2 regions of the Paenibacillus sp. MB22_1 genome follow, and region 2 is predicted to be linked to the other one. Evidence: riboswitches for the same ligand, from Rfam matches in the RefSeq annotation. Region 2 holds a riboswitch; the other holds the start of a gene.

Region 1 (4,598 bases), on a different contig from region 2:
TTGCCGGAAACGACCTGTTTGGCTTGTTCCAACAACTTGCCGGTTAGCGTGACCGCCTCGGTCAGTTTGGTTTTACTTTGTCGAAGAGCAGCTTTGCCCTTGTCTTGCAGTTTCTCGATAACGGCTTGCGCCTTGTTCACAACGTTCTCGGCTACTTCGATTACGCTCCCAGTGATCCGGTCAACTTCTTCCCAAGATTCACGGGTGCGGCGACGTAGAACTTTCGCGATGGACAGAATCTTTTCCTTGATTTCTGCCGTACGATCTTCAAAGCCTTGAACAGTGTGGGAGGCGACTTTCCGGATTTTCTGAATCGTTCGAGTGATGACTTTTACGCCATCTTGCAACAGCGTAGCGTCTGTCGGGTGATGGATGTCGGATTCCACAACCGTCGTATCCGTGCGCAATTTGCGGGTTTTCAGAACGGCTTTTTCCTCACACTGCTTTACGAGTGCGGCATTGATGTCTTCGACGATCTTGTCGCCGTAGCGTTTGCGGGCATAGATGAGCGTAGACGGGTCGGGCATCGGTTCGTCGATGGCAAACCGGCAGAACATTCGCCATGTGATGCTGTCACCGACTTCCTTCACGAGTGACTCGTAGCCCAAATTGTATTTATGCTTCAGGACCATAAGACGGATGTACTTTTCAATTGCAAGCGTAGGACGGCCGCTTTTCTTGCCTTTCGGGTGCAACTCAGTAAACGGTTGAAGAAAACGGTCGTCGTCCAGTAATTGATCTATGATTGCAAGCTCGACCGGCAACTTTCTAACAGATTCCGGGAGAATGGCATCCCAGATGGTCAATTGCTCGTCTCGAAGTTTCAACATTTTCTTCACCTCTTGGAAGGATTCCCGAGGGCTTCTGTTGAACTCCTATAGCAAAGGAATTCTTCCCTCGGGGTGTGGAACTTTGTTATCTCGTCAATAACAATTTCCATTTTGAGGTGCTGAATTCCTTTTAATTATGCTCAAAACACCCTGACTTTTTCAGGGGAAACTAACTAAGCTGATTCAGAACGTGAACTTGACGATTCAATCGGTCTCAGCATCCACCCAAGAGGTATCCGCCGGTACCGAGGAAGTGACCGCATCGGTGGAGGAATCCGCCAATATTACCGCCAAGTCGCTCGCTAACGTGGAGCAAATCAGCAGCTATTCGCAGCAACAACTGAGCGAAATGGAAAATCACGCGCGTACGGTTCGTTCGCTGCATGAGCAGGCGTTGGCGCTGCAGGAGTCGATCGCAAAATTCCGGATCTGACTCTAAAAACAAAACGTACCCTTCACGCTCCCCTGATCGGGGAAGCGGAAGGGTACGTTTTGTTTTATCCCGTAATGGACACTGCGCTTGCAGCGTCTTCCATTGGCTGATCCGACTGCGTATCCAGCTTCGATTCCGGCTTCTTCCAGTACGCTTCACTGCCTGGCAGATCGTCGAACCAGGTAGCATCATCCGGGCAAGGCAAAATCATAAATTTGCCGTATTCACCGTCCCGGGACTGATGATATTTGAGATAAGCCTGCCCGTTTTCAATGGCCAGGATTTCGATTTTTCCCGAAGAATGGCTCATTGAAAGCCGCACGCGTTTGCCAAGCCCCGATGTACGGGCTTTCGCTTCCTCCACTAGTTGATATGCTCGTTTCAGCGGGATCACGAAATCAGCATTTCCGGCAACGGGACGATTGATAAAGAAATAGTACGGAGTGACGCCGGCCCACGATAAGCGGTCCAGCAATTCGCCAAGCACGGCCGCATCATCATTGATGCCTTTGAGAATCGGCGTTTGATTAACCACGATAGCCCCAGCGTCGTGTAACGCCTGGAACCCTCTTTTGGCTTCAGGGGTAATTTCGCGCGGATGATTGATATGCGCCATGACATAAATCCGTTGGTCTACAGTGGAGAACTCCCTAATCAGATCCAGCAATTCCGGATCTTCATAAATACGCATAGGATTAAAAACAGGAATTTTGGAGCCGAGTCGGATGATTTTTACATGCTCAATGGCTCTTAGCCGTTCGAGAATCGAACGCAGTTTCTTTGTAGCCAAAATCAAGCTGTCACCGCCGGTTAACAGGACGTTGTTGATCTCCGGATGCTGGGCGATATACTCGATGCCAGGCGTGACATCCGCCATCGCTTCCTTCACATCGTTGCGAAACAACCGTTTACGGAAGCAATACCGGCAATAGGAGCCGCAAACCTCGGACACGATCAGCAGCGCGGTCGTGCGGTATTTATGCTGGCAGCCAGGCACCACATAGTTCGCCGCTTCGTCGGAAGCGTCCCAACGCCCGTATTCCTTCAGCTCTCCCGTATTGGGGATCACCAACTTGCGGATCGGGTCCTCTGGATCATTCCAGTCGATCAAATTCAAATAGTAGTCATTCACCCGAAAAACGAATTTGTCCGTAATCGGTTTCAACTCCTGCCGCTCCTGCTCGGACAACTGGCTCACCTTGGCAATATCGGTGATGTACTTCGGACTAGCCATAAATCCTCTCCTCCTTTAATAGTGCGATGCGTAAAGAAGAAGCTCGAAACTTGCAGTGAATGCGAGTACTCCACCGAATGCTCGGGTCAAAGGTCTTGCAGAACGCAAAAAGACCCCGCTTCAAAGAACAGGGTCATTAATTGATGACTGAAATAATATTAAAATGACCCATCCACTGCAAACGAGGTTAGCTGACGGGCTCGGGAAAGATGGTTCCCTACGTTAATCCTACAACGATTCGCCCCAAAAGATTGGTTCCCCCGCTTTTCGACTTTACCCATCGAAAATTAAGCGTACTTTTATCCTACCCTAACATCACCCGATTTGTCAAAGCTTACCTTGGATCCCGGCGATGTCGTAAATGAGATCCATGCGCAAATGCCTGCGAACCTGCTCCGCTAACCGATCGAAGGCTTCCTCCTTCCGCGAGGAAGAAACAAAGGTGACGCTCAAAGGTTCGAGCCCTTTGCTCGTACGCAGTCCGTCCAGCCAAGCACGTCGCCAGGCATCATTATGGAACACTCCGTGCAGATACGTCCCAAACACCCTGCCATCGGCGCGGGCTGCGCCTTCCGGATGTGTTTGCGTCTCAGCCTGTTCTAACTCCGGGGCTGTCCCTGACCCTTGTACTGGCTCCTCATTGACCCGAAGCATAAATAAGGGACGAGTGTCCCGCAGCTGCTGGGTCGAGCCGGCATGAATCTCATAGCCTGAGATCGGCAGCCGGCGGTTCTTAGAGTGCAGCGATATCGGCTGGTCCTCGCACGTATAGCCGTGCACCCGTACCGTTTTTTTGCCTGGGAGGAAGGTTGTTGCCAAGGGGAGCAGGCCCAATCCTAACGCAGACCTCGGTTCATTGGACTCCACGCCTTCGGGGTCATGCAGTTGTTCTCCCAGCATTTGATATCCGCCGCAGATTCCGACCAGCTGGGTGCGCGTCTCCTCTTCAATCAGGCTGCAAATAGCCTCCGCCAGCCCTTGCCTACGCAAAAATTCCAGATCGCTGATCGTATCCTTGGTCCCCGGTAAAATCACCGCATCGGGATGCCCAAGCTCCGACAGCTTGCTTACATAACGTAGCGACACGTCCGGTTCGGCGGCCAACGGATCAAAATCGGTGAAGTTGGAAATATGCGGGTAACGGATGACTGCGATGTCCAGTTCCTTACTTGGCGCTTGCTCTGGATGGGCAGGATAGGTATCCAGGACAACGGAATCCTCTGCTTCGATATCCAGATCAGGCAGAAAGGGGAGCACTCCTAGTACGGGGATTCCGGTCCGCTGCTCCAGCCAATCCAGCCCGGGCTGCAATAGAGACAAATCGCCGCGGAACTTGTTGATAATGAACCCTTTTACGCGGGCGCGTTCGTGTGGCTCAAGCAGCTCCAGGGTACCAACGAGAAAAGCAAAAACGCCGCCGCGGTCAATATCCCCCACCAAGATCACGGGAGCATCCGCCCATTCAGCCAAGTTCATGTTGACGATATCCCGTTGCTTCAGGTTGATTTCCGCCGGGCTCCCAGCCCCCTCGATCACCACAATGCCATGCCTATCGCGGAGCCGACCGAGCGCTTCCATGACCAGCGGCTTGGCATGGGGCAGAAACTCCTCACGATAATCAGATGCGCTAAGGTGACGGTAAGGACGCCCATGCACAACGATCTGCGAGTGCATGTCCCCGGTTGGCTTGATCAATACCGGATTCATGTCGGTGGTGGCAGCGATGCCGCAAGCCTCCGCCTGAATCCCTTGGGCCCGTCCAATTTCTTGGCCGTCCGCCGTAACATACGAGTTCAAGGCCATATTTTGTGACTTGAACGGAGCCGGTCGAAGCCCATCCTGCGCAAAAATACGGCACAGCGCCGTCACGATCACGCTCTTGCCCACGTCAGACGCCGTCCCTTGAACCATGAGTACAGCACCTGATGCTGATGCGCTTTTTTCCTGATCCTGATCCAGAAGCTTCTTATGATTTTCGCCCATCGCGTTCCCCTCCTTTCCAAACCGTGCAGCAGTGTAGTATCTTGCCAGGGCCTTTTACACCATTATCCCCTTCGATCAGGTGGTGGTGATGACGCTCGACCTTTCCACCATTATCCCT
Region 2 (4,598 bases):
CACGATTCCTTGTTCCATATCCGTTTCCTCCTTTACTTGCGTACCTTCATGGTTCGTAAAGCTGGATCGAACGACCAACTTCACTTTATTTTGTTTGGCACATTCCACCGCACGGGGGTGAAGAACCGCCGCTCCGAGATGAGCCATTTCCAACATTTCGTCGTAAGAGATTTCCTTCAGTTTTCTGGCCTGCTTGACGATGCGCGGATCGGTTGAATAAACACCGTCCACATCCGTGTATATTTCGCACAAATCTGCCCGGATCGCTGCTGCAAGCGCGACAGCCGTCGTGTCGGAGCCCCCGCGTCCAAGCGTCGTAATCTCGCCATTCTCTGTCACTCCTTGGAAACCGGCTATAATGACAATGCGCCCCTGATTTAGCGCATTCATTATTCGATCTGCCTGAATGTCGATAATCCGTGCCTTCCCGTGGTTGGCTTCTGTACGAATGCCGGCTTGCCAGCCGGTTAAAGAGACCGCTTGTTCGCCCAGGGCGTGCAGCGCCATCGACAACAGGGCAACCGAAACTTGTTCTCCTGTACTGAGCAGCATGTCCATTTCACGCGCTGAAGGGGTTGCCTCCGCGATTTCTTTGGACAACTCGATCAAATCGTCCGTCGTATCTCCCATTGCGGAGACCACCACGACGCACTGATGGCCTTCCTGCCTTCGGTCCGCTATCCGACGCGCAACGCGCTTTATCCGTTTGGCGTCGCCTACGGAACTGCCGCCATATTTCATCACCAATAATGACAACATTATCTCTCCCGATTATGAATTCGAATACTGTTCCACTTAACTGACGGACAGGCCTTGGAATAAAACGTCTCTTCAAACCTAATCATGCATATACTTGTGCTCGATATCGCAATCCAGATGAATCAGCTCCATTTTTTCCCCGGTGCCGATGCAAATGTCGGATTGAATGGAAGTGACGCGGCAACCGACAATTGCAGCCACTTTAGGTTTCAACAGCGCTTGCAATCGGTCGCGATCCATTTCGACTATCGTCTGATGAATGCTTCTGCCGCGTATGGTATGGACAGAGATGGAATGCTCAATTGTTGGAGTTCCTTTGGCAATGATCACGATATGGTTTTTAATGACTCTTACTTCCACCTCCTGCGGATGTTCACCGATCATTGCAAGTAGGCCTCTTTCAGTTGATTTACAAGCTCCTGCACCATGCATTTCTCCTTTCCGTTACGAGATCAGAATGAGACGTAAGATTCGGCATGTTCCATGATATATTGTTGTTTTATCGGAAAATCACCGTGATGTGGCAAAAGAAAAGGGGTCTCGAGAGTGGATGACAAGTCCATCAACGCCGATTCGGCCAACTCTTTTCGAATCCTTCCCCAATTCTCTTCTTTACCCTGTAGCAATTGAAAGGCTTGGGCAATGTTAAGACCTTTCAGATTCATATATACGGATGCCCATCCGACGAGGTCGAACGGTTTTTTCGTATTAGGCAATCGGTATTCTCCCCAACCGCTAAACCCGTTGCCGGATAGTTTCAGATATCCGCACACGCTACCTTTTTCGTTTTCGAAAAATAAACGCCGGGTCAACTCTTGATCGAAGCGAAATACTTCGATGGAACGGATTCTCTCCTCATACCGAAAACCGGGCGATTCAAGACCCGGCAGTGGATCCGCTTCTTGCACGTGTAACATGCTTGCCACTCTCCCTAAATGTTTTTTTGGGTACGACAAAAAGCCCGAAGAGCAGAGAAACGAAGCTCTCGGGCAGTCTGTTGTCAGTCCATCAGACAAACGCAGCTCGGATACGGTTCTCTCTCAATGCGCTTACGAGGTTAGCTGTCGGGTTAGGGCTTGAGAGTACCCTTTCCAAGTGCCAAGCAGACAAGGAATTCACCCCGTGAAACCATTTAATGGCTTCTGTTGGTTCCCCCGTTTCCCCTTAGGGAATTCAGCGATTCAAATGAATTTGAAGTTGTTGATAGAGATCATACGCTTTTTGCAAGACAATGTAAAAGCCGAATCCAACGCCTATTTTTGATTTTTAGCCTTTTCTCGTGCGCGAAAACGGATGCATCGGACAAAAACTTACGGAGACGGCAATATTTCTACACGAAGGTCCCGTTCTTACGTTTTTGAACGGAGGATGGACGTAGCCGAGGTAAGCGACTCTGTTACTCCCTGGACAGGAAGCGATAGCCGATCCCCGGCTCCGTCAGAATGAACTTGGGCCGAGTCGAGTCTTCCTCGAGTTTTTTGCGTAGATGTCCGATGTACACCCGCAAATAATGGCTGTCGGTCTCATTGTGGTGGCTGCCCCATACTTGTTGGAGCAGCTGACGCTGCGTGACTACTTTCCCGGCGTTGGAGGCGAGAATTTTCAACAGATCGTATTCTGTTGGGGTCAACTTGATCCGTTCTCCCTTCAACTCCACGCTTCGCTGTGCCAGGTCGATGGTCAGCTCGCCGATCTGGAGGATGGGCTCATTCGACGATTTGGCTACGTGCCGCAGCGCAACACGCATTCGAGCGACGAGCTCTCCCATCCCGAACGGCTTGGTTACATAATCATCGGCGCCGCTGTCGAGCGCGACGATTTTATCTTCCTCCCTGTCTTTTGCCGTCAGCACAATGATCGGCGAATTTGACCATTCCCGGATGCGGCCGAGCACTTCCATGCCGGATATGCCCGGCAACCCGAGATCAAGTATGATCAAGTCCGGCAACATCAAGGATGCCTGTTGGAGGCCCTCCTCTCCTGTCGAGGCTTCGTAGATGGCATATTGATGGGCTTGCAGGGTTACCTTCAGAAGCTTTCGAATTTGGGGTTCATCATCGATGATCAAAATGCGAGCCCCATGTTCATTCATGGTCATGATTCGTGGTTCCCCTTTCTTCAGCTGCTGCAAGCAAGTCGTCTTGCTTGTTTAAGGGAAGGGTTATCGTTACAATGGTCCCTCGCGGTTCCTTCGGCTGCGCCGATATCGTTCCTTCATGAAGCTCGACGATTCCTTTGCATATGGCAAGTCCCAATCCCGTACCGGTTATTTGCTTCGCAGCGGTTGAACGGTAAAACTTTTCGAATATCCGATCGTATTCGTCCTCGTTCAGTCCAATCCCCGTATCGGAGACCGAGATGACAACGCCTGCTTCCCCGGTTTTCACTGACAGGACGATTTCACTATAATCCGGACTGTATTTGATCGCATTGCTCACGACATTGACCAACATTTGCTCTAGCAATACTTCGTCACCCAGGACCATAATGGGCCCGTCATCCGGCAACTCGGTGCGCAGCTTTCGATGTTGTTGAAAGTCTTTGACCTGAGATAACGTGACGCCGATCAAGTCCTCCACATCGCACCAGTTTTTCCTGAGGCGCAGCATCCCGCTCTCCAGCTGCACCATGCTGAGCAGATTCGTCACTAGGCGATTCATACGAAGGGCGTCGTCACGAATCGTGACAAGAAGCTCCATTCGATCCTCTGCAGAGAAAATATGCCCGCCCTCGATCAGACCGGTTGCCGAGCCGATGATGGTTGCCAAAGGGGTGCGTAGTTCATGGGAGACCGAATCCAAAATTGCAGTACGAAGGCGTTCCGACTCTGCTGTTAGATGAGCAATTCGGGCTTCCTCCGCCAGCCTGAGGCGAGCGATTGCGCTGGCCGCCAAGCCTCCGAGAGCCTCGAAGAGCCGCTTTTGCTCGGTTGTGATCCCGGTTCGCGCTTCATTCGGATAGAGCGCGATGATACCATATGTGCGGTCTTCGGTCCGAAGCGGAATAAAATAACCCGGAGATTCGTTCAAACGCGAAATTTCCATTCCGGCCGTCTCGACGTGCTCAAACACTCGCTTTGCGATAGACATTTCCGTATTCTCTTGCCTGCAGTCAGGAAGATCGGCAGACTCATGGGCAAGTTTCAGGGTATTCTGGTCATCCGCCAAATAGATCGCGATTTCTGTGTCAAGGGTCTGCGAAACTTGTCGGGAAAAATTGTCCAGCATGGAATGGATGTCCGCGATCGCGCTCATCTGCTTGCTAAGCGCGTACAACGCAGCTGTGTGAGCTTCCCTTTGCTTGGAAAAGAGGACCTGCTGCTTCAGCTTGGCCGCTAGGCTGGCCGTTAATGCTGCCACCGCCAAATAGACGCCAAATGAAACCAGATAGCGCAAGTCTGATACGGTAAAGCTCAGTACAGGAGGCACGAAGAAGAAATCAAAGGCTAAGACACCCAGGATCGCCGCGTAGAAAGCAGGACGCAGTCCCCCGAAGACGGCATTGAAAAGAACCGGGAGTAAATAGATAAGAGCAATATTGACCAAGTCAAAAGCAAGACCAAACGGTTTTAATACCATGGTCATGAGAGCGATCAGCAAAGTCGTGCTTACGTACGATCGCAACGAAATCCATACCGCATTCCATTTATGCATAGCAAAACACATCCTGCTCTTTTTTGTGTCTCTCCTCTCTAGGTTACTGTAAAAAAAGAGTAAAATAAACCGGTACTGGGCGTAAAAATTTCGTAAAAATGATTGAAAAACCTCAAAATAATGAGTAAATACGAGAAAAATGATGATCTTCTGCCAGGGTCATGAATTCCCAAACATAAAGCACTC

The links. A riboswitch is a leader RNA that binds a small molecule or an ion and turns the genes downstream of it on or off. The one in region 2 is predicted to bind cyclic di-AMP.
Region 1: another riboswitch for cyclic di-AMP. It lies ahead of ACL02P_RS11095 (KamA family radical SAM protein); the one in region 2 lies ahead of ACL02P_RS22120 (hypothetical protein).

What each region holds. Positions count from the first base shown of each region.
Region 1 is NZ_JBLADV010000001.1:2,343,213-2,347,810, forward strand. It holds gene ACL02P_RS11085 (ISNCY family transposase) at 1-830, opposite strand, end outside; gene ACL02P_RS11090 (hypothetical protein) at 1,021-1,263, shown strand; gene ACL02P_RS11095 (KamA family radical SAM protein) at 1,328-2,497, opposite strand; cyclic di-AMP (ydaO/yuaA leader) riboswitch at 2,659-2,801, opposite strand; gene ACL02P_RS11100 (cobyric acid synthase) at 2,825-4,408, opposite strand; gene ACL02P_RS11105 (hypothetical protein) at 4,464-4,598, opposite strand, start outside.
Region 2 is NZ_JBLADV010000002.1:2,251,909-2,256,506, forward strand. It holds gene ACL02P_RS22110 (aspartate kinase) at 1-756, opposite strand, end outside; gene ACL02P_RS22115 (Na-translocating system protein MpsC family protein) at 838-1,143, opposite strand; gene ACL02P_RS22120 (hypothetical protein) at 1,212-1,676, opposite strand; cyclic di-AMP (ydaO/yuaA leader) riboswitch at 1,790-1,948, opposite strand; gene ACL02P_RS22125 (response regulator) at 2,156-2,857, opposite strand; gene ACL02P_RS22130 (ATP-binding protein) at 2,844-4,412, opposite strand.